Regions from separate parts of the Duganella hordei genome, predicted to be linked through region 1. Evidence: predicted binding sites of a transcription regulator. Region 1 holds the regulator's gene; the other holds the start of a gene.
What was found. The regulator FNR, encoded in region 1, switches genes on or off when oxygen is low (the NO sensors DNR and NnrR bind a similar motif). The targets are predictions, from matches to a motif close to TTGATNNNNATCAA.
Positions count from the first base shown of each region.

Region 1 (12,094 bases):
CTGCTGCAGCGAAGCGCGCGCCGACGCGATGCTGGTGTTCGCTTGCAGGGCGCGCGTCACCAACTGCTCGAGCAGCGGATCGTCGAAGCGGCGCCACCAGCCGGCAAGCGCGGCGCCATCGGACGCGGAGGACGTGGCGGTGTGGCCGGAAGACCAGGCCGGCGGCGGCTGGAACGCCGGCGCCGGCGGCGGCAGATCGACCGGGCGCAGCAGGCTGCAGCCGGTCAGACAGGCCAACAACAGCGGCGCCCCCGCCCTTCCGAGCCGGATGGCCGCCGTCGGCGGCGCGACGTTGGTGTGGTACATGACATGCTCTCGTTTGGGCCGAACGGGCTTTTACTATGAGAGCAAGTGAGTGAAAAAACCATGATCCAGATCAAAACGCACCGCAGGCACGGTGTTTCAGTGCCTCGGTCCGACGTCGATGCCAGCGGCCGGCGTCAGTCCAGATCCGCGGCGTCGTGCCGCTCCAGCACCTGGTCTTGGGGGTTGCCGAACGTGCGGTTCACCTTGCGGCCGCGGATGACGGCCGGACGCGCGGCGATCTCGTCGGCCCAACGCCGCACATGCCGGTACTCGTGCACCGACAGGAATTCGGCGGCGCTGTACAACTGCCCCAGCACCATGCCGCCGTACCACGGCCAGACCGCCATGTCGGCGATCGTGTACTCGTCACCGGCGACGTAGCGGTGTTCGGCCAGCTGGCGGTCCAGCACGTCGAGCTGGCGCTTGGTTTCCATCGCATAGCGGTCGATTGGATATTGCAGCTTTTCCGGCGCGTAGGCGTAAAAGTGGCCGAAGCCGCCGCCGACAAACGGCGCCGAACCCATCTGCCAGAACAGCCAGTTCAGGGTTTCGGTGCGCGCCGCCGTTTCCGTGGGCAGGAAGGCGCCGAACTTTTCCGCCAGATACATCAGGATGGAGCCGGACTCGAACACGCGCAGCGGCTGCGCGCCGCTGCGGTCGACCAGCGCGGGGATCTTGGAGTTGGGATTGACCGCCACAAAGCCGCTGGAGAACTGGGCGCCCTCGTTGATGCGGATCAGCCAGGCGTCGTATTCGGCGCCGCCATGGCCGAGCGCCAGCAGCTCTTCCAGCATGATGGTGACCTTCACGCCGTTGGGCGTGCCCAGCGAATACAGTTGCAGCGGATGCTTGCCGACCGGCAGTTCCTGTTCGTGGGTGGCGCCGGCGACCGGGCGGTTGATGTTGCCGAACGTGCCGCCCGACGATGCCGGCGCGACCCAGATCGCCGGCGGTACATACTTCGATGGATCCGTCATGCATCTCTCCTCACAGTGAGCGTGCAAGCTGCTGCTTGCGCGCGAAAAACCATTCTATCCGAAGCCGGCCCTTTTTGATTTGCATCAATCAAATTGCACGGGCGAGTCTCTACGATGGCTGCATTGAACAAGTGAATGGAGATCGACATGAGTCCCGACAGCAGCGCCCACGTCATAGACGAGCTCAACAGTAGTCTGCTGCTGCGGCGCCGCGAACTGGCGCAGCAGTTGCGCCAGCGCCTGCACCAGGCCGACGAGCAACAGCAGATGGCGCTGTTTAATAGCTACGCGATCGATGCCGACCAGGCCGAAGCGTGCCAGCTCAGCGACACCGACATCGCGCTGCTCAATCACGAATTGATGGAATTGCGCGCCGTCGACGAGGCGCTGGAACGCGTGCGCGCGGGCAGCTACGGCACCTGCGTGCAGTGCGGCGCGGCCATCGCGGCGGCCCGTTTGCGGGCCGAGCCCAGCGCCCAGACGTGCGTGGATTGCCAGACGGCGGTCGAACGGTCGGGACGCGCGCCGGGCTGAGCCGGCGGCAGGCTCACTGCCTCAGGCCACCGCCGGCGTGCGGCCGAGCGCCTTGGCGGCCACCTTGGTGCCGTCCTGGTCGGCGCCGGTCGCCAGCGCCTCGAGGCTGGCGCGGTCGACAATGGTCAGGTCGCGCTTGTCGACCCGTATCCAGCCGTTGCTGCGAAAGCGCGACAGCAGCCGGCTGATGCTTTCGATGGTCAGGCCCAGGTAGTCGCCGATGTCCTCGCGCGACATGCGCAGCTGGTAGCTGTTGGGGGAGTAGCCGCGCGCCGCATAGCGCGTCGACAGATTCAGCAGGAACAAGGCGAAGCGCTGCTCGGCCCGCATATTGGCGAGAAACATCATCGCGTTTTGCTCGCGCATGATTTCCTGGCTCATGATGCGGTGGAAGTGCTGCAGCAGCTGCGGCACGTCGGCGAACAATTCCTGCAGCCGGGCGAACGGGATCTCGCACACTTCGCTGTCTTCCAGCGCCACCACGCCGCAACCGTGCTGGCCGGTGCCGATGGCGTCCATGCCCAGCAGCTCGCCGGCCATCTGGAAGCCGGTAATCTGCTGCTCGCCGCGGTGGTTGACGCGCGAGGTCTTGAAATGGCCGAAACGCACGGCATACAGGTTGTTGAACGGCTGTTCCATGCGGCACAGGTTTTCGTCGCGTTCGACGCGGCGGCGGCGGCCGATGATCTTGTCGAGGCGGCTGACCTCGGCGTCGTTCAGCCCCACCGGCAGGCACAGGTTCTTCAAGCCGCACATCGCGCATTTGTTCTGGCTGCTGCTCACGGCACCGCCATTGTGTGTTGCCAGTTGGAGGTTGGTCGTCATGTTCGCTGCTCCCTGTTGTGTTTTTCGCAGCATCTGAGCGTTGGCTGCGGTATGGAGACAGTATCGGCGATCGGCGGCCGCGCGGTTATCGGGCTTCGCTGCCGTGTCGCGTAGGGGAGTCCGGACAGAAATCTGTAGGGCTTCCCCTACAACCTTTGCAATATGAAACTAGATGATGCCGTGCTCCAACGCATACCGGGTCAGCTCGGCATTGCTGTCGAGGCCCATTTTCTCCAGGATGCGGGCGCGGTAGGTGGTCACCGTGTTGGGGCTCAGGTGCAGCGTCTCGCCGATGCGCACCAGCGATTCGCCGGCCGCGATCAGCTTGAACACCTCCAGCTCGCGGTTCGACAGCGCCTCGAGCTTGCCCACCTCGCCGCCGCCGATCAGGCTGGCCAGCTTTTCCAGCAGGGCCGGGCTCACGTGCTTGCCCCCGGATGCGGCCTTGCGCACCGCCGCCACCAGCGCCGTGGTTGGCGCATCCTTGGTCAGGTAGCCGGCCGCGCCCAGCTTGAGCGCGCGCACGGCGTAGATATCTTCGGCGTAGGTGCTCAGCATCAGCACCGCCAGCTTGGGCCGCTCGGCGCGCAACTGCTTGAGCAGCTCCAGCCCGTTCTTGCCGGGCATGGTGATGTCGAGCAGCGCCACGTCGAATTCCTGCGCCTGCGCCAGCTGCAGCGCCTCGTTGGCGTTGCAGGCTTCGCCGTCGACGCGGATGTCGTCGACCGTGCTCAGCATCAAGCGCACGCCGTTGCGGGCGATCGCGTGGTCGTCGACCAGCAGCACGCGGATGGGATTATTGCTCATGGTGTGCGTCCAATGGCAGGCGCAGCAGCAGGGTCGTGCCCTGCCCCGGCCTGCCGGTGATTTTCAATTCGCCGTCGAAATGACGGCTGCGTTCGTGCATGCCGAGGATGCCCCAGGACTCGCGATTGAGCAAGCGCTCGGCCGCGATACCCTTGCCGTCGTCGTCGATGCGCAGCTGCAGCACGCCGTCGGCGTAGTCTACCCGCAGCTGCACCGCGCTGGCCTCGGCGTGCCGCACCACATTGGTCAGCGCTTCCTGCGCGATGCGGAACAGCATCGTGCTGCGCTCGGCGCCCAGCTCCAGCGCCGACGCGGCCGGGCTGATGGCGCAGGCGCAGTGCAGGCCGGAGCGGCGTTCGATCTGCTCCGCATACCATTCCAGCGCGGCCCACACGCCCAGCTGGTCGAGCACGCTGGGCCGCAGGTCGGTGATGACCCGGCGCACCGTCTCGATCGCGTCCTGGGCCAGTCCGGCCGCCTCGGCCAGCAAGGGCTCGGGCGCCGCACCGGCCGCCGCGCCGCGGTCCATGCTGACCGAGATATAGGCCTTGATGCCGGTCAGCAGGCCGCCCAGCTCGTCATGGATTTCCTGGGCGATGCGCTTGCGCTCGTGTTCCTTGATTCTTTCCTGGTGCGCCGCCAGGTCGCGCTGCGCCTGCTGCGACGCCAGCAAGGCCTGTTCAGTCAGCTTATTCTGGGTGATGTCGATCATGATGCCCTGCATGAACAGCGGCCGTCCCTCGTCGTCGCGCACCAGCTCGGCCTGGTCGCGGAACCACAGCGCCTGGCCGTCGCGTGCCGACAGCCGGTATTCCAGCCGCAGCGGGCTGCCGTCGCGGCGGCAATCGTCCAGCGCGCGCAGCGTGGACGCGCGCTGCGCCGGATCCATCTGCCGCCCGTGCAGCCCGGGGTCGGCCAGCCACTCGGCGGGGGTGAAGCCAAGCATGCCGATCTGCGGACTGATGTAGCGCAGCGCGCCGCCCTCGCCCAGCTCGGCGATGTAGGTGATGGCCTGCATCTGCTCGACCAGCGTGCGGAACTGCGCCTCGGCCTGGCGCTTGTCGTTGAGCAGGCGCTGCTCGCGCAGCATGCGGTGGATCGCCCCCGGCAGGAATTCCAGGTAGCGGCCGTCGACGTCCTTGACCAGGTAGTCGCGCGCGCCGCGCCGCATCGCCTCGGCCGCCACGGCGGCGCTGTCGGCCCCGGTCAGCATCATCACCGGGATGGCCTGGCCGGCGCCGTCGGCGTTCAGGTGGGCCAGGAATTCGAGGCCGGTCAGGTCCGGCAGATGGTAGTCGAGCAGGATGCAGTCGGGCCGCTGCTCGCGCGCCAGCTCGAGCCCGCGCTCGCCGCTGTCGGCCTCCAGCAGCGCAAAGCCGCCGGTGGCATCGGCAGCGAAGGCGCGCCGGCACGCCATGCGGTCGACCACGTCATCCTCGACGATCAGCACCCGCAATACCGCTGGGGCGCCGGCGCCGTTGTCGGCAAGGTCGGCGTTCACGGCATCTCGCTGATGGTCCAGTACAGGTCGATCGAGCGCATCATCTCGACGAAGCGGCGGTAGTCGACCGGCTTGGCCATGTAGCCGGCCACGCCCAGGTCGAAGCTGCGCACCTTGTCCTGCTGCTCCTCGGAGGTGGTCAGCACCACCACCGGGATGCGCCGCAGCGACGGGTCGAGCTTGATCTGCTGCAGGAACTCGATGCCGTTCATGATCGGCATGTTCAAGTCCAGCAGGATGATGCAGGGCCGTTCCTGCGCCGGGTCGCGCAGATACTCCAGGCCAGCCTCGCCGTTTTCCATGCTGATCACGGCGTTGCCGACGTGGATTTCCTTCAATGCCCGCTTGATCGTCATGATGTCGACGTGGTCGTCTTCGACCAGCAGGATGGGTTTGTTACTCACTTTCATGGGCTTGTCCTGTTCTGGGTTGCGACGGAGAGGACTTGGGCAGCGTGAACCAGAACGTGCTGCCCTGCCCGGTCTGCGATTCAAGCCAGATCCGTCCCTGATACATTTCTACGATTTTCTTGGCCAGCGCCAGCCCCACGCCGGTGCTCTCGACCCGGTCGCGCGAGGCCAGCGTCTGGAACAGCTGGAAGATGCGCTCGAAATGGCGCTGCTCGATGCCGGGGCCGTTGTCGCGCACGCTGAAGCGCCAGTGGCTGCCGTCGTCGGCGCAATCGATGTCGATCCGCCCGTCCGGCTTGTCCATGTATTTGATGGCGTTGGAAATCAGGTTGTGGAACACCTGCTGGATGCGGGTCGGCTCGATCAGCACGGTCGGCAGGCCCGGCGCGACCGTGATGCGGAACCGCGGCGGCGGCGCCAGCAGGTCCACCACGTCGGCCAGCAGCCGGTTCAGGTCGACCGGCGTATGCGCTTCCTTGACCCGGCCCACGCGCGAATACTGCAGGATGCCGTCGATCAGGCTGCCCATGCGGTGCACCCGGTTGATCAGCAGCCGCATGTGTTCCTTGCCTTCGTCGTTGAACTGCTCGGCGTAGTCGGTGGCCAGCCAGTCGGCCAGCGAGCCGATGCCGCGCAGCGGCGCCTTCAGGTCGTGCGACACCACGTAGGCGAAGTTGGTCAGTTCCTCGTTGGCGCTGCTGATCTCCTGCATCAGGCGGCGGTTGTGCTCCTCCGCCAGCTTGCGCTCGGAAATGTCGCGCACCATGCCGGTGAACATGCGCCGCGCGCCCAGCTGCATCTCGACCACCGACAGCTCCATCGGGAACACGCTGCCATCCTTGCGCAAGCCCTCGACTTCGCGGCCCTTGCCGATGATGCGCTGTTCGCCCGTCTCGCGGTAGTGCGCCAGGTAGCCGTCGTGCAGCGCGCGGTGCGGCTGCGGCATCAGCATCGACACGTTGCGGCCGGCCGCCTCGGCCTCGCTGTAGCCGAACAGGCGCTGCGCGGCCGGGTTCAGGCGCTCCATCACGCCCTGCTCGTCGATGGTGATGATGGCGTCGACGGCGGTCTCGAAGATGGCGCGCATGCGCGCCTCGCTTTCCTGCAGCGCCTGCTCGGCCTTCTTGCGTTCGGTGACGTCGTGGATGGTGGCCAGCACCAGCGGCAGCGCATGCGAGGTGTGCAGCGGCGACAGGCTGACCTCGACGGCGAACTCGTGGCCGTCGCGGTGCTGCCCGAACAGCTCGGCGCCGGCGCCCATCGCGCGCGAGCGCGGCTGCTGGAAAAAGTCGCCGCGCTGGCCCACGTGGGCGTGGTGGAAGCGGGCCGGTATCAACGCCTCGACCGTCATGCCGCTCAACTCGTTGGGGCCGTAGCCGAACATCCGCTCCAGCGCGGGATTGCCCAGCACGATGCCGCCGGCATGGTCGACAATCAGCATGGCGTCGGTGGCCGACGCCAGCAGCCACTCCAGGCTCTGGCCTTCGATAAGGAGATTTTTCAACGGACTATCCTGAACAGTTGCGCCGGTCCGGCGTTCATGCCCAAGATGATACGATCGAACCGCGCCGAATGCCAAAAAATATTTCGAAAGCAACTGTTGCGCGGTGGCTTGCATGCGCATAGCGACCGGCCTTGTATTCCCGGCGATTTTGATCTGGATCAATTGATGCTACAGACGTGGCCTGCGCGCGCCCGTACATTGTAGCCATGAATCCCCCACCCTCAGCCGAGCTGGACCAGCTCGCCGACCGTCTGCACCGGCTGCGCGCCGCATTGGACGGACAGCTGCGCCGGCATCTGGCGCAGGCGCCGGCGTGGCTGGCGGCGGCGCTGCTGGAGCACCGGGCCATGCTGGACGATTCCGGCGTGGCCCGCCAGTTGCGCGGTTGCGACATGGTGCTGCTGGCCGAGGAGCTGACCGCCTTGCGCCGCATCGAGGGCGCCTGCGCGCGCCTGGCCGCCGGCACCTACGGCCGCTGTGTCAGCTGCGGTGGCCCCGTCGCGCCGGAGCGCCTGCGGGTGCAGCCGGCCGCGCTGACCTGCCTGGCCTGCCAGGAGGATTTCGAACGGCATCCGCACCGGCGCCTGCCCCTGCCACAGCCACCCATGACAAGAAGGAAGCAGACCATGTCCTATAAAACCATCCTCGTGCAGGCCGACAAATCCCAGCCCGCCGCGCGCGCCATCGAGATGGCGGCCCAGCTGGCGGTCGCGTTCGAAGCCCATCTGGTCGGCGTCGCCAGCAGCGGCATCAACCGGTTCATCCAGCAGTCCAGCCTGTTCCCCCCGGGCGCGCCGGGCATGCCGATCGAGGTCGGCGACCTCGGTTTCCTGCGCGAGCGTGCCGGCCTGGCGCTGGGCGACTTCGCGGCCGCCGCCGGCCGGCTCGGCGTGCAATCGCACGAGAAGCGCTGCGTCGACGACGAGCTCGATGTGGGCTTGGCGTTGCACGCCCGCTATGCCGACCTGGTGGTGGTTGGCCAGGCCGATCCGGACCACGCGGGCGCCACCCCGGCGCCGGGACTGGCCCAGCAAGTGATGCTGCACGCGCCCAGGCCGGTGCTGGTCACGCCCCACTCCGGCCGCATGGCACGCATCGGCCACAAGGTCATGGTGGCCTGGGACGGCAGCCTCGAGGCCACGCGCGCCGTCACCGCCGCCATACCGCTGCTGCAGCGGGCGGCCAAGGTCACGCTGGCCATCTTCAATCCCTACGCCCCTCATCAGGCGCACGGCGAGCAGCCGGGCGCCGACCTGGCGCTGTACCTGGCCCGGCACGGCATCACCGTCGAGGTCGAGCGGCGGGACACCCCTTTCGACGTCGGCAACGAGCTGCTGACCTTGGCCTCGGACATCGACGCCGACCTGATGGTCATGGGCGGCTACGGCCATACCCGTTTCCGCGAGGTGGCGCTGGGCGGCGTCACCCGGACCATCCTCGGCGCGATGACCTTGCCGGTGCTGATGGCGCACTGACGCGGACGCGCACATGGACATCGGCGCGGATTTGATCGGGCTGGGCGCGGCCCTCGGCAGCGGCATGTTGATCGGCATCGAACGCGAGCGGCGCAAGGGCGCCACGCCCACCCACGCGCTGGCCGGGGTGCGCAGCTTTGCGCTGGTGGCGCTGGCGGGCGCGCTGGCGCAGACCATCTCCAGCGCGCTGGTGCAGGCGACAGCGCTGCTGGTGGTGGCGCTGGCCCTGATCAGCTATTCCCGCGGCAACGTGCAGGAAGCGGGCATGGTCACCGAGCTGGCGCTGTTCCTCAGTTTTCTGCTGGGCGTGAACGCGATCGCCCATCCGGCCGTGTCGGCCGGCCTCGCGGTGCTGGTGGCGTCGATGCTGGATTTGCGCGCGCCGTTGCACCATTTCGTCCGCGTCACGCTCAAGAGCGGCGAACTGCGCGACGGCCTGATGCTGGCCGGCGCCGCGCTGGTGGTGTGGCCGCTGCTGCCGGACGCCGCCAACGGCTGGCTGCTGGGCGCCAATCCGCGCCGCATGTGGGGCCTGGTGGTGTTGATGATGAGCTTGCAGGCCGGCGCGCATATCGCGCTGCGCATGGCCGGTCCGCGCATGGGCCTGGCGTTGACGGGGCTGGCGTCGGGCTTCGTCTCCAGCGTGGCCGCCACCGCCGACATGGGCCAGCGCTGCCGCCGCGATCCGGCCCTGCTGGCGGCCTGCGCGGCGGCGGCGCTGCTGTCGAACGTGGCCACCTACATCCTGCTATTGGTGGTCGCGCTGACCATCGCGCCGGCCCAGCTGCTGACGCTGGCGCCCACGCTGGGCTGCGCCATGACGGCAACCCTGCTGGTGTCGGCCGCGACCTTGCGGACGGTGCCGGACACCTTGCAACGCCCGGCGCGCGGCGGCCGCGTGTTCAGCATCCGGCAGGCGCTGCTGTTCGCGCTGATCTTGAGCGGCGCCACGGCCCTGCTGGCCTATGCCAATACCTATCTGGGCGCGCCGGCCGCCATGCTGGGCGCCCTGCTGGTCGGCCTGGTCGATGTGCACGCGGCGGCCAGTTCCATCCTGTCGCTGGCCGACAGCGGCGTGCTGACGCCGGGCGCGACCCGGCATATCCTGCTGTTTGCGCTGGCGGCCAACACTTCCAGCAAGCTGGTGGCCGCGGCGGCCGGCGGGCGGCCCTTCCTGCGGCGCGTGGGCGGCGGGCTGGTGCTGATACTGCTGGCGGCCAGCCTGCCTTCGCTGCTGGCCTACAGCTGGCGCTGAGGCGCCGTCGTCAGCGGAACACCAGCACCGGCACCTGGCTGTGGGTCAGCACCTTTTGTGTTTCGCTGCCCAGCAGCATGCCCTTGATGCCGCGCCGGCCGTGCGAGGCCATGCAGATCAGATCGCACCCCTGCTGTTCGGCGGTGCGGATGATGACCTCGTACGGCTGGTCGTCCGTGACCGTGATGGTCTTGCACTGAACGCCCAGCTCGCGGGCGGCCTGCTCGATTTCCTCCAGATATTTGCGGGCCTGCGCTTCGCTGTCCTGCTTGTACTCCGCGCGTGTCGCTTCCAGCATTTCGCTGTGATGGGTCAGGACATGAAATTCCGGCGTCACATGCAGGCCGGTGACCATCGCACCGCACTCCTTGGCGAGTGTGACGCTGTTGCGGATGGCGGCGCTTGAAATTGCCGAGCCGTCGGTCGGCACTAAGATATGCTTGAACATGATGGGTTCCTGTGCGGATGCGGCGGAGCGCGGCCCGCGGCCGCACCCCGGACCGTCTGACTTAATTGATCACCAATTTCTTGGCGCCGTTGCTACTGGGTTTCTTTGGCAGCGTCAGCTCCAGCACGCCGTCCTGGTACTTGGCCACGGCCTGGCTGTCGTCGACCTCCTGCTCCAGCGTGAAGCTGCGGTACTGCTGGCCGACATAGCGCTCGCTGCGCACCACCGTCTCGCCGTCCTTTTGCTCGCTCTCGCGCCGCGTCTCGGCCGAGATCGACACGCGGTTGCCGTCGATGTCGACCTTGATGTCTTCCTTCTTCATGCCGGGCAGCTCGGCCTTGACGCTGTAGGCCTGTTCCGTTTCGTGGACGTCGAGCTTGATCAAGGGCTTGGCCTCCATGTCGCGCAACGCATGCCGCAGGCCGAAGTCGCGGAAGAAATCCTCGACGCCGCGCAACGGCTCGAACCGCGCCAGGCTGCCAAAGGGATCGAACTGCATTAAATTGTTAGCCATGTGCTACTCCTTTTTGTTGAAGTGTTGCCGGATCGTCGATCGGCAGCGCGCCGGCATTCGCGCTGCCTGTCAGTTCATACGGGGTCCCAGTAGAAATACAGCTCGCGCCTGCCTCGCGGCTTGACCACGGCCGTGCGCGCGATCTCCTTGCCGTGCGCGGAGGCCAGGATGCGATAGCTGCCGGGCGCCAGATCGAGGTAGCACATCGGACCGGGCGAGACCAGGCTCGCCACCTCCTTGCCGGCGTGGTCGCGTATGGTCACCGCCACGTCGGCCAGCATTTCGCCGCTGCCCTTGGTGGAAAAGGTCAGCAGCAGCTTGTAGTCGCCGCGCGCGTCGAGCATCGCTTGCCGCTCTTCCTCGCCGACGCCGCCGGACAGGTAGGTCACGCCGTTCTGCGATGTCGGCTGCAGGTCCGCCGCCGCGCTCCAGTGCGCGCCCAGCGCCAGGGCCATCGTCAACGCCATGGTGGATATCGTCTTCATGTCATGTCCTTTCAAATGATCGCAGGGTTACAGTAATCCGGCCGGCCGATCGGCGCACTAGCGATTCCTGATGCAAATCAAAAATCCGGCAAATTGTCCGTTCACGCCGAGCGCAGCGCCCGGGATAGCCCGAGCATGTGACGCACCGCCGTCGCCAACGGCGCGCCGACGCCGATCTGGTTGCTGGCATGGGCCACCGTGTCGCAGCTGACGATGCGGCCGGCGCCGGCCGCCTGCAGTTCGGCGTAGGCGGCGCCGGCAAACAGCGCATGCACGCCGATGCAGACGGGCGCGGCGAAGCCGCCCGCCTTGAGCCGCTCCACGGCGGCGATCATGGTGCGCGCGGTCGACACGATGTCGTCCACCAGCACCGGCGTGCGGCCGGCCAGTTGGGCCGCGTCGGGCAGCGACACGGCCACCTCGCGGTCGCCGCTGCGCACCTTGCTCAGCACGGTGTACGGGCAGCCGGCGCCGGCCGCCACCTGGGCCACCCACTGTTCGCTCTCCTGGTCGGGGCCGACCAGCACCGGCCGCGCCACGTTGGCGCCTATCCAGCGCGCGATCAGCGGCGCCGCCGGCACCACCTCGCTGGCGACCTCGTACAGCTCGGACAGGTTGTGATAGCGGTGCAGATGCGGGTCCACCGTCACCAGCCAGTCGCAGCAGCCCGACAGCAGGCGCGCGACATGGCGCGACGTCACGCCCTGCCCCGGCGCGAACACGGCGTCCTGGCGCATATAGGGCAGATACGGCACGACCAGCCCGACGCTGCGCGCGCCCAGCTCGCGCGCCACGCAGGCGCTCAGGTACAGCGCCATGATCTTGCTGTCCGGCTGATCCAGCGCGGCCACCAGCACCACGTCGCGGCTGGCCACCGCGCGCGCCAGCCGCGGGCAGGTTTCGCCGTCGGGAAAACGGTGCAGCAGCAGCTCGCCCGCCTCGCACCCAAGGTGCCCGCGCAGGGCGGCGGCCAGCGTTTCGGCGCCGGGCAGCGCCATCATGATCGCGTTCATCATGTCTCCTGGATGGAAAAAATCGTGTCCTGCGCCTCGG
Region 1 covers NZ_BPWI01000001.1:833,156-845,249, reverse strand. The annotation lists gene ABWW33_RS03570 (efflux transporter outer membrane subunit) at 1-306, opposite strand, end outside; gene yghU (glutathione-dependent disulfide-bond oxidoreductase) at 441-1,283, opposite strand; gene ABWW33_RS03560 (TraR/DksA family transcriptional regulator) at 1,431-1,817, shown strand; gene fnr (fumarate/nitrate reduction transcriptional regulator Fnr) at 1,839-2,642, opposite strand; gene ABWW33_RS03550 (response regulator) at 2,811-3,449, opposite strand; gene ABWW33_RS03545 (response regulator) at 3,439-4,950, opposite strand; gene ABWW33_RS03540 (response regulator) at 4,947-5,360, opposite strand; gene ABWW33_RS03535 (sensor histidine kinase) at 5,347-6,864, opposite strand; gene ABWW33_RS03530 (universal stress protein) at 7,071-8,339, shown strand; gene ABWW33_RS03525 (MgtC/SapB family protein) at 8,353-9,594, shown strand; gene ABWW33_RS03520 (universal stress protein) at 9,605-10,042, opposite strand; gene ABWW33_RS03515 (Hsp20/alpha crystallin family protein) at 10,104-10,556, opposite strand; gene ABWW33_RS03510 (hypothetical protein) at 10,631-11,041, opposite strand; gene ABWW33_RS03505 (ribose-phosphate pyrophosphokinase) at 11,143-12,054, opposite strand; gene ABWW33_RS03500 (thymidine phosphorylase family protein) at 12,054-12,094, opposite strand, start outside.

Region 2 (12,094 bases), on a different contig from region 1:
GGCGAAGATCGCGTTCAGCACCGCCGGCGCAGCCACCGCAATCGTCGGCTCGCCGACACCACCCCAGAACCCGCCCGACGGCATGACGATGGACTCCACCTTCGGCATCTCGTCCAGCTTGAGCACCTGGTAGGTGTCGAAGTTCTGCTGTTCCATCTGGCCGTCCTTCAAGGTGCACTCGCCATACAGCGCGGCGGACAACCCGTAGACAAAGGAACCTTCGATCTGCGCCTCGATCTGCTGCGGATTGACGGCATACCCTGGATCGGTCGCCGCGACGATGCGCAGTATCTTCACCTTGCCGGTCTTGCTGTCCACCGACACCTCGGCGCAGGCGGCCACGTAGCTGCCGAAGCCCATGGTCTGCGCCAGCCCACGGAACACGCCCTTCTTCGGCGGCGTGCCCCAGCCGGCCTTTTCCGCCACGGCGTTCAGTACGGCCAGGTGCTTCGGATGGTCAGCCATCAGCTTGCGACGGAAGGCCAGCGGATCCTGCTTGGTCGCGTGGGCCAGTTCGTCCATGAAGCATTCGAGGTAGATCGTATTCTGGTTCAGGTTCACGCCGCGCCAGAAGCCGGCCGGCACCGGCGGATTGCGCATCGCATGGTCCACCAGCAGGTTCGGGAAGCTGTAGCCTATCGACGCTTCCGGCCCCGGCGCGTTCAGCCCCTGGAACACCACCGGATCCTTGCCGTCCTTGAGCGTCTGCCCCAGCGAGGCGAGGATGGACTGGCCGGCGATGCGCATATGCAGGCCGGTCACGTTGCCCTTGGCATCCAGACCCGCCGTCAGCTTGCACTGCGTGATCGGATGGTATTTACCGTGCAGCATATCCTCTTCGCGGGTCCAGATCAGCTTGACCGGCGTGCCCGGCATCTCCTTGGCGATCTTCACCGCCTGCGTCACCCAGTCGTGCGTGGCGCCACGGCGGCCGAAGCCACCGCCCAGGTGCATCTTGTAGACGTCGCACTTGGCCGGCGGCAGGCCGGCCGCTTCGGCCGTCGCCGCCAGCGCGGCTTCGCCGTTCTGGGTCGGCGTCCAGACTTCGCAACGCTCCGGCGTCCACACCACGGTCGCGTTCATGGTTTCCATGGTCGCGTGGTTCAGCCACGGGAAGGAATACACCGCCTCGATCTTGCGCACCGACGAGGCGATGGCCGCCTTGGCGTCGCCGTTCGAATTGCCGACCACCGCTTCCGGCGCATCCAGCGCGGCCTTCAGCGTGGCCGCGACATCCTTGCTCGACAGCTTGGCGTTCGGGCCCTTGTCCCATTCGATCGGCAGCGCATCCAGCGCGGACTTGGCGCGCCACCAGGTATCGGCCACCACCGCCACCGCGCTGTCGCCGACCTTGAGCACTTTCTTCACGCCCGGACGCTTCTCGATGGCCGAGGCGTCGAAGCTCTTCACCGTGCCGCCGAAGACCGGACAATCCTTGATGGCCGCGTTCAGCATGCCCGGCATCTTCAGGTCCATGCCGTAGATCTGCGCGCCGGTGGTCTTGGCGACCGTGTCCAGCCGCGCCAGGCGCTTGCCTGCCAGCTTCCAGGTCTTGGGATCCTTCAGTACGACATCGGCCGGCGCGGTCAGCTTGGCCGCCGCTTCGGCCACCTTGCCGTAGCTGACGGTGCGGCCGCTCGGGCCGTGCGTGATCACGCTGGCGGCGGCGCTGCATTCGGACGCGGGCACCTGCCACGCATCGGCGGCGGCCTGCACCAGCATGGTACGGGCAACGGCGCCGCCCTTGCGCACATACTCGTGCGACTCGCGGATGCCGCGGCTGCCGCCGGTGGAGAAGCTGCCCCACACGCGCTTGCGCGCCAGGTTCTGGCCCGGCGACGGATATTCGGTGGTGACCTTGCTCCAGTCGGCGTCGAGTTCCTCGGCCACCAGCTGCGCAAGGCCGGTCAGCGTGCCCTGGCCCATTTCCGAGCGGGCGATGCGGATCAGGATGGTGTCGTCCGGTTTGACCACCACCCAGGCGTTGACCTCGGGCGTGGCGGCCGATGCGCCGGGAGCGACGCCGGGCACCATGGTCTGCGCCAGCGCGTCAAACGGAATATGGAAGGCGACCACCAGACCGGCGGCCGCCCCCTTCAGGAATCCACGGCGCGAGGCCGAAACAGTCGCGGCGCTCATGCCTTGCTCCCTTCGATACGCTGGATATTCAGGCCGGCAGTTGCCGGATCGCCGCCGCGCACCGCCACATGGATCGCCTTGCGCACGCGGTTGTAGGTGCCGCATCGGCAGATGTTGGTCATGGCCGCGTCGATGTCGGCGTCGGTACATTTGGGCTTGTCGCGGATCAGGGCGGCGGCCGCCATGATCATGCCGGACTGGCAGAAACCGCACTGCGGCACGTCCAGCGCGGCCCACGCTTTCTGGATCGGATGCGAGCCGTCTTTCGACAGGCCTTCGATGGTGGTGATTTTCTGGTTGGCCGTGACTGCGGCCGCCGGATAGACGCAGCTGCGGGTGGGCTGGCCGTCGATGTGCACGGTGCAGGCGCCGCATTGCGCCATGCCGCAACCGAACTTGGTGCCGGTCAGGCCTAGCTGCTCGCGGATGACCCACAACAGCGGAATATCGTCCTCCGCCTCATATTCTCGTACGACGCCATTGACGTTCAACTTAGCCATGCAGATCTCCTGAATTTCGGTTGCCGGGAATAGACCGCTGGTGATACTACACCCGCTACCAAAACTTTGCATTACGGAGATTGTTTCTGCCTTATTTCGCCAAAATCCCCTGCGCCAGCCAGTGCTGAAGATGGCCGGCCAGCGCCAGCATAGCCTCTTCGCCGGCCGCCTCGCACACCTCGCCGAACGTGGCGCCGACTGCGATAAGGCGCAGCGCATCCGCCTCCAGCGCGGACAGGGAACGAAAATGCGGCTGCTCACCCTGGCGCCATATCAGCCAGTGCATCACGGCGCCGGATTCCGCGGCCTCCGGCGGTTCGTCGCCCGCGCCCAGCGCCTGCCATAGGGCGACGGCGTTCCAGCGCAGATCCAGCAGGTGCACCGACGGAAGCAGCCTGAATTGCAGCGCGCCCCACGCCTCCGGCGCCACCGCGCTCATCTCGGCGGTCCCCAGCGGCAGGGCATCCTCGGCGTCGAAGGCCAGGCTCAAGGCCCACTCAAGGTTCGCCAGTTCGGCGATGAAGGGATATTCCTCCAGCCGCGCCGCCGTGTGTGCGGCAAACTCGCCGCCGAACCAGCGCAGGTTGGGGTGGCGCGAAGGATGCGCGGCGATGTAGCTGTCGGCCAGGTCCGCGAACATGTCGTCGCCGACGAAGGTCCATGTCTTGTCGTACGCCTCGCACAGCGCCTGTTTCAGGCGGCTGCGGTAGGCGCGGTGATAAATGGCCAGCCGGGCGTCGGCCTTCAGGCCGTACTGCTCGCGCACGGCGGCGTGGATGGCGCCGGTCGCCTCGTCGGCCAGGATGTAGTCCTGGAAGTCGCCCTGAAGCCGCTGCAATGCGCTCATGCCGCCTCCGCGAAAGCGCGTGCGCGCCGCAGTTCGGCCGTCAACTCGGCCAGCGGCGGGATATTGTCGTCGCGTTCTATCATCGTCGCGACGGGGCCGAAGCGGCGCAAGGCTTCCGCATACAGCGCCCACACCGGATCGGATACCTCACGGTCGTGCGTGTCGATGATGCAGCCTTCCTGCACGCTGTGACCGGCGAGGTGGATCTGCTGGACGCGATGCCCGGGTAGCGCATCCAGGTAAACCAGCGGATCGAAACCGTGATTGACGCTGCTGACGTAGACGTTGTTCACGTCCAGCAGTATCAGGCTGTCCGATTCCTCGGCCACGGCGGCGACGAAATCCCATTCGTTGAAAGTGTCCGACTCAAAGGACAGATAGCTGGACACGTTCTCCAGCAGCAGCGGGCGCTCCAGGTAATCCTGCACGCGCTTCACGTTGCGCACCACGGTGGCCACGGCTTCCTCGGTGTAAGGCAACGGGAACAGGTCGTGCATATTGGTGCCGTGCGTGCCGGTCCAGCACAGATGGTCGGATACCCACAGCGGCTGCACGCGCTGCATCAGCTTCTTCAACTCGCGCAGATAGTCTTGCGACGGACCTTGCGGCGTACCGATGGACATCGACACGCCATGCATCGCCATCGGATAGTCCCAGCGGATGCGGTCCAGCATGGCCAGCGGCTTGCCGCCGGGGACCATGTAGTTCTCGGACAGGATCTCGAACCAGTCGATGTCATGCCCGCCGGACGGCGCGTCGATGATTTCCTGGTAGTGCGCGGGGCGCAGCCCGAGGCCGAAGCCCGGCGATGACAGTGTAGTGTTCATGGATGATCAGCGGATCAGCGCCGGCCGGGCCGGCGCTATTGAAATTACTTGTCCAGGTCGACGATCTTGCCCTTCTTGGCGAAGCAGGCGCCGGCCTTGGTGGCGAGGAAGCCGTGGCCCTTGCAGGAGTTCTGGCCCTTGCATGCGTTTTCGGCGGTGGCGCAATCGCTCTGGCCCTTGCAGCTGTTGATGCCGGCGCAGTGCACGGTGTCGTCGGCGCTGACGGTCGACGTGGCGGCGATCGCCGATGCCGACATGGCCATGGTTGCGACGGTGGCTGCCATTGCTGCGAAACGGGTGATGTTGTTCATGTGGTTCTCCAAAAAGTAAGTTGGGTTGGTGCTGCATGCCTCTGTCGCCGCCATGTCCGCATTACTTACACACGCCACAAAATATTTTTTCAATTTTGACTTGGATCAAAGTTTTTACTGCGCCGCGTCAATAGACTTGGTCTCGTTACTTAACGACGACAAAAGAGGAAGTGAAATGAGCAAGTCTTTAGCAGCAGCAGTGTTGACCACCCTGAGCCTGGTCGCAGGCAGCGCAGCGATGGCGGAAGAAACCCCGTGGCTGGTGCGCGTGCGCGCAGTGCACCTGGACCCCGCCGACAAATCCGATCCGGTCGGCGGCACCGGCGCCTTCGACCGCCTCAGCGTGAGCAGCAAGACGATTCCGGAATTCGACGTGTCCTACTTCTTCACGCCCAACCTGGCGGCGGAGCTGGTGCTCACCTATCCGCAAAAGCATGACGTGTCGCTGGACGGCGCGAAAATCGGCAGCTTCAAGCACCTGCCACCCACGCTGCTGCTGCAGTATCACTTCGTGCTCGACGCGCCGGTCAAGCCGTACGTCGGCGCGGGCGTGAACTACACCACGATGTCCAAGGTCGATCTCCTCGGCGGCAAGGGCGGCCTGGAACATGACAGCTTCGGCCTCGCGCTGCAGGCGGGCGTTGACTACGCCATCGATAAGAAATGGTCGCTCAACTTCGACGTGAAGAAAGTGCAGATCCGCAGCGACGTCTTCATCAGCGGCGCCAAGGCCAGCCGCGTCAAGGTCGATCCGCTGATGGTCGGCGTCGGCGTCGGCTACCGCTTCTGAGTCAGATAGCCGAGTAGCGTTGGGCCAGTCCTTGCTGGCGCAACGCCTCGGTCAGGAAATCCACGAAGGCCCGCGTTTTGGCGGGCAGCAGTTTCTGGCTCGTGAAGTAGAGCGCGATCGGGCCCATGTCCTCATACCAGTCCGGCAGCACGCGCTGCAAGGCGCCGCTCTCCAGGTGCTGCGCCACGTCCGCCACCACCAGCGGCGCCACGCCCATCCCCAGCAAGGCCGCGCCGCAGATCGCATCGGGATCGTTGATGAACACGCGCGGCTTCAGCTGCGCCGCCATCTCCTCGCCGTGACGGTTGCGCAGCATGCGTACCTTCACGCGGCCGCTGTGCGGCGAGCGCATCGCAATCGCATCGAGCGAAGCCAGGCCGGCCGGCGTGGCGGGCAGTTCGCGCCCCTCCAGATAGGACGGCGACGCCACCAGTATCACATGTGCCGGCGCCAGCTCGCGCGCCACCACGCCCGGCGTCAGCTCGAAGCCACCGCCGATGGCCGCGTCGAAACCGCCGGCGATCAGATCGACGGGGCGGTTGTCGAAACTCAGGTCCGGCGTCACACCCGGATAGCGCGCCATGAAGGCCGGCATCAGCGGCAGTATCTGTTCGCGGCCGAAACGCGGCGCCACGCTCAGTTTCAGCACGCCGGCCGGTTCGCCCGCCTTGGCCGTCACTTCGGCGATGGCGCCCTGGATGCTGTCCAGCCCCGCGCCGACCGACTGCAGGAAGCGCTCGCCGGCCTCGGTCAGTTTCAGGCCGCGCGTGCTGCGCTGGAACAGGCGCACGCCGAGGTTGCGCTCCAGCTGCGCCACGTTGCGGCTGACGGCGGCCGGCGTCAGCCCCAGCCGCCGGGCGGCCGCCGAGAAACTGGCCGATTCCGCGCTGCGGACGAAGGATTCCAGATTGGACAGGGTTTCCATGCGTTACATTTCAACGTTTGATTGAAAGTGATACTAAATACCTGATACTACTGCTATCAGGCCGGCATGGCCATACTGGGTTCATACCAACCCTCACATCAAGGAGCTAATATGAACATCGCCATCATCGGCGCGGGCGCCATCGGCACCGCCATCGCACGCCAACTGTCCCGCGCCGGCATCGCCGCCTCCATCGCCAACAGCCGCGGCCCGGAATCGCTGGCCGCGCTGACCGCGGAACTGGGCCCGCAGATCAAGGCCGTCACCTTCGAGGAAGCCGCCAAGGCCGACGTGATATTCATCGCCGTGCAGTGGAGCCGCATCGCGGACGCCGTGCGCGAGCTGCCGGCCTGGAACGGCCGCATCGTCATCGACGCCAACAACGCCATTGAGGCGCCGTCGTTCAAGGCCGTCGACCTGCGCGGACGCGCCTCCAGCGCCGTGGTGGCGGAACTGCTGCCCGGCGCGCGCGTGGTCAAGGCCTTCAACCATCTGGTCGCGGCGCTGCTGGCCGCGGATCCGCAAGCGGAAGGCGGCCGCCGCGTGCTGTTCTACTCGGGCGACGACGCCGATGCCAAGCACACCGTCGGCCAGCTGATCGAGAAACTCGGCTTTGCCGGCATCGATCTCGGCACGCTCGATGGCGGCGGACGCCTGGCGCAATTCCCCGGCGGTCCGCTGCCGGTGCTGAACCTGGTGCGCTACGCCTAACGTTGCTCCATGGCGACATTCCCAGCATTAAGGTGACATGCGCGGGCAATTTGAGGAACAATCAAGTTCCCTGAGTGCCCGTTTTCGCTTCTTAGTGAAGGATAGCCGCCATGTCATTCGACCACGTCAAAATCGGAACCCGCCTCGGCTTCGGCTTCGCCATCGTGCTGGTGCTGCTGGTGGCCGTGATCGTGCTGGGACTCAGCTCGATGACCCGCATCGGCAGCCGCACGCGCGACATCGTCGACGACAAGAACGTCAAGATGGAGGCCGTTAATCACATGGTCGACAACGTGCGCAACATCACGCTGTCGGTGACCAATATCGTGGTCGTACCGAGCACGCCGGAAGTGAACGCCGAGGTGGAAAAAATCGCCGAGTCGCGCAAGAAGTATGGCGAGGCCAAGAAGATCCTCACCGGGCGCGCCATCGACGACAAGGAAAAAGCCATGCTGGCGACGCTGGACGGCCTGCTGAAGGAAGGCGCCGCAAAGAACAACAAGGTCATCGAACTGCGCAAGGACGGCGAGATCCAGGACGCCACGTCCTATTTGACGCAGACCGCCGCACCCAGCCTGCGCGGCGTGCTGAAGGCGCTGGACGATATCCTGGTCTATGAAACCGCGCAGGCCAGGCAGGCCAGCGACGAAGTCGAGTCGGTGCTGCGCACCGCGCAGATGGTGCAGATCGGCCTCGGCGCGCTGGCACTGGCGCTGGGCGGCGGCGTGGCGTGGTTCATCACGCGCTCGATCACGGTGCCGCTGAACGCGGCGGTGGACCTGGCCGAGACGGTGGCCGGCGGCGACCTGTCGACGCGCATCGACGTGCATGCGACCGACGAAACAGGCCGCCTGCTCGGCGCCCTCAAGTCGATGAACGACAGCCTGCTGAAGGTGGTCGGCCAGGTGAGGCAAGGCACCGACACCATCGCCACCGCATCGAATGAAATCGCCGCCGGCAATATGGATCTGTCGGCGCGCACCGAGGGCCAGGCCAGCTCGCTGGAGGAAACCGCGTCGTCGATGGAGGAGCTGACCAGCACCGTCAAGCAGAACGCCGACAACGCGCGCCAGGCCAACACGCTGGCGCGCAGCGCGTCGGAAGTGGCGACCAAGGGCGGCGCCATCGTGGCCCAGGTGGTCGACACCATGGGCAGCATCAACAGCTCGTCGCGCAAGATCGTCGACATCATCGCGGTCATCGACGGCATCGCCTTCCAGACCAATATCCTGGCGCTGAACGCGGCGGTGGAGGCGGCGCGCGCAGGCGAGCAGGGACGCGGTTTCGCGGTGGTGGCGTCCGAGGTGCGCAACCTGGCGCAGCGTTCGGCGGCGGCGGCCAAGGAGATCAAGGAACTGATCTCGGCCTCGGTGGCCAACGTCGACGACGGCTCGCGGCTGGTCAACGAAGCCGGGCAGACGATGGGCGACATCGTCGACAGCATCCGGCGCGTGACCGACATCATGGGCGAGATCACCTCTGCCAGCAACGAGCAGACCATCGGCATCGAGCAGATCAACATGGCCATCACGCAGATGGATGAAGTGACACAGCAGAACGCGGCGCTGGTGGAACAGGCGGCTGCGGCATCGCAAAGCATGCAGGAGCAGGCGGCGGCGCTGGCGGCGGTGGTGGGCTTCTTCAAAACCGGGGCGGCGCCGGGGACCGCTATAATGTTGCATACTCGATAGCACACACCAACGGAAGCCGGCCCATGCGCAAGATCCTGATTGTCCTGACCTCATTGATGCTGACCGCCTGCGTCGACGATTCGGCGTCGTACTATGCGGACAGCAGCGGCAATCACGCGTTGACCATCCACCGCTCGCAGAAGCATTTCTGGAGCAGCGCCAGTAGCGTCGAGCTGATCATGCAGCGGCTGCCGGACTGCCTGCGCCGCATCCAGCTCGACGAGATGCCGGCCGACGAGGTGGAGATCGAGCTGCTGTCCGGCGGCGACAACGTGTGGACGCTACGCGCCGGCAAGCAGATGTGGCAGGTCGAAACACAAACCTGCACGCAATATCCGGACGTGAAGGGCGACGGCGGCGAGCTGATCGGCGTATTCCGCGCCGACGGCGGCAAGCTGGTCTTCGAAGCCGCCGTCCTCGAACCCGTCAAATAAACCCGGGGTCAGATCCGACATTTGGACACGAGCTCTGCCGTAACGGCCGTTACGGCAGAGCTCGTGTCCAAATGTCGGATCTGACCCCGGATTTTAGCGCAGCGCCAGGCGGGCCGGGCGGCCGGCGGGGGGCTGCTGGTCGCCGTTGAGCTTGAAGCGGCACACCAGCTCGGCCAGCATGCCGGCCTGCTCCTGCATGCTGCCCGCCGCGGCGGCGGCCTGCTCCACCAGCGCGGCGTTTTGCTGCGTCACCGAATCCATCTCCGTGATCGCCATGTTGACGTGGCCGATGCCCGTGCTCTGCTCGCTCGATGCTTCCGTGATCGCCGCCATGATCTGCGTCACCCGCGACACGCTGGCCACCACCTGGTCCATCGTCGTGCCCGCCTCGGCCACCAGCGTGCTGCCGGCGCTGATGCTGTCCACCGAGGCGTTGATCAGCTCCTTGATTTCCTTGGCCGCCGCCGCCGAACGCTGCGCCAGGTTGCGCACCTCGGACGCCACCACCGCGAAGCCGCGGCCCTGCTCGCCCGCGCGCGCCGCTTCCACCGCCGCGTTCAGCGCCAGGATGTTGGTCTGGAAAGCGATGCCGTCGATGACCGAGATGATATCGACGATGCGCGTGGCCGAGGCGTTGATGGTGTCCATCGTCTGCACCACCTGCGACACCACGCGCCCGCCTTTCTCCGCCACCGCCGAGGCCGACATCACCAGCTGGTTGGCCTGCACCGCGTTGTCTGCGTTCTGGTTGACCGTCGACGTCAGCTCCTCCATCGAGGCCGCAGTCTCTTCCAGCGAACTGGCCTGCGACTCCGTGCGCGCCGACAAGTCCATATTGCCCGAGGCGATCTCGCTTGACGCGGTGGCGATGGTGTCGGCGCTGCGGCGGATTTCGCCTATCGTGTCGGCCAGCCGCAGCTGCATCGATTTCATGCCGAACAAGATGCTGGCCTTGTCCGCCTCATGCGTCTTGATCGCGGCGCTCAGGTCGCCCTCGGCGATGCGCCGCGCGATCTCGCCCACGTATTCGGGGTCGCCGCCTATCGTGTGCCGCAGGCTCTTGTTGACCATGCTGACGATGGCCCACAGCACCGCGCACACCAGCGCCAGCACGCCGGCCGACTTGAGCAGCGACTCGCGGAAGGCGGCGTCGATGTCGTCCATGTAGACGCCGGTGACCAGGTCCCAGTTCCATGGCGCATAGTGGATCACCCGGCTCATCTTCGGCACCGGGTCCTTGGCGCCCGGCCGCGCCCAGTGGTAGCGGACGAAGCCTTCGCCGGTAGGCGAGGCGCCGGCCGCCTGGATGTCGCGGTACAGGTAGGTGCCATTGGGATCCTTGAAATCGACCATGTCCTTGCCGTCGTTTTCAGCCTTGAACGGGTTCATCACCGCGCGCGTGCCGCTGGTGATGGTGATGTAGCCGTCCTTGCCGTAGCGCAGGCCCTTGATCACGGCCATCGCCTGCTTCTGCGCCTCTTCCTTGCTTAGTGTGCCGGCGGCTGCCCGGTCGCCGAACAGCTTGAGAATGCTGAGGCCGGCATCGTCGATATTGCGCAGGTCGTTGCTGCGCTCCTCGATCCGCACGTTGCGCGCCTGGATGGTTTCGTAGATGAAGATCGCCGCGATGCACAGCAGGCTGCAAATCAACGGTACCCAAAGTTTCTGCTGAAACGATAGTTTGTTCATGGTCCCCAGTCTCCTAATATTTTTTATGGGAACCAGAATACATTCAAACTGCTGACATGGCACTGACGTCAAGGGCCACTGTCGTTTATTTGCAAGCCAAAAAAATAAGCGGACGTGGCAATGGAAATTGCCGCGTCCGCTTGCAAAAACTGCGCGAATTATTGCTGTGCGGTGCCCTTGACTGCCTTCGCTGCCAGCTGCGCCTTGACCTCAGGCGTTTTCGAGCGCGGTGCCTGGAAGGCGATGTCGTCGGTCGCTTCGTTGCGGTCCAGTGCGCCAGATTTCAGGGCGGCGATGGTCTCGGACTTGACCTGCTCGCGGGTCAGCGTGCTGACGCCCTGGTTGCGGAAAGCGGAGTCGAAGGTGGCTTCGTTGTCGGTAGGCGCTGCGAAAGCGGCACCAGCGGCAACCAGGAGAGAAACCGATGCAATGATGGATTTGGCGTTCATTTTGATGCTCCTTGTCAGATTGAGTTTAGCGCTCGGTTTTGAGTGCTTACCGGCATTTGCTTCGTCGATGAACCCATCTTAGTATTAAATTTTCTGATAAAAAAGCGCAATATTCCGTACAAACCCATCCGCTTATCCGATCAATGGCGTGCTCAGCCCTTCTCACTATCCAGCGAGGATGCCGAATGGGCGCCATAGCGGTCGCCGGCGGCGGCATCGGCCGGCACCGCCTGTTCCAGCCGCGCCAGGTCGGACGCCGACAGCCGCAGCGTGGTCGAGGCCAGCGCCTCCTGCAGGCGGACGCGGGTGCGGGCGCCGACCAGCGGCACGATGTCATCCCCCTGCGCCGCCACCCACGCGATGGCCACCTGCGCCACCGACACGCCCAGCTCGCCGGCGATGGCGCGCAGCTTCTCGACCAGTGCCAGGTTGCGGTCCAGGTTCGCGCCCTGGAAACGGGGACTGGCCAGGCCGCGGAAATCCTGCTCGCCCTCGCGCTGCTTGCTCCAGTGGCCGCTGATCAGGCCGCGCGACAGCACGCCGTAGGCGGTGATGCCGATGCCCAGTTCGCGGCAGGTCTGCAGGATGCCGTTCTCGATGCCGCGTGAAATCAGCGAATATTCGATCTGCAGGTCGGCGACCGGATGCACGGCATGGGCGCGGCGCAGGGTCTCGCTGCCGACCTCGGACAGGCCGATGTGCTTGACGTAACCGGCCTTGACCAGCTCGGCCAGCCCGGCCATGGTTTCTTCGATCGGCACATTCGGATCCAGCCGCGCCG
Region 2 covers NZ_BPWI01000024.1:38,334-50,427, forward strand. The annotation lists gene ABWW33_RS30330 (xanthine dehydrogenase family protein molybdopterin-binding subunit) at 1-2,139, opposite strand, end outside; gene ABWW33_RS30335 ((2Fe-2S)-binding protein) at 2,136-2,639, opposite strand; gene ABWW33_RS30340 (HvfC/BufC N-terminal domain-containing protein) at 2,731-3,486, opposite strand; gene bufB (MNIO family bufferin maturase) at 3,483-4,313, opposite strand; gene bufA2 (BufA2 family periplasmic bufferin-type metallophore) at 4,358-4,624, opposite strand; gene ABWW33_RS30355 (OmpW/AlkL family protein) at 4,800-5,414, shown strand; gene ABWW33_RS30360 (LysR family transcriptional regulator) at 5,416-6,339, opposite strand; gene ABWW33_RS30365 (NADPH-dependent F420 reductase) at 6,451-7,050, shown strand; gene ABWW33_RS30370 (methyl-accepting chemotaxis protein) at 7,161-8,741, shown strand; gene ABWW33_RS30375 (hypothetical protein) at 8,765-9,175, shown strand; gene ABWW33_RS30380 (methyl-accepting chemotaxis protein) at 9,269-10,864, opposite strand; gene ABWW33_RS30385 (DUF4148 domain-containing protein) at 11,023-11,313, opposite strand; gene ABWW33_RS30390 (aldo/keto reductase) at 11,466-12,094, opposite strand, start outside.
Region 2: ABWW33_RS30355 (OmpW/AlkL family protein) is a predicted target of FNR. The motif match lies at 4,720-4,733, and genes of this name have one in related genera.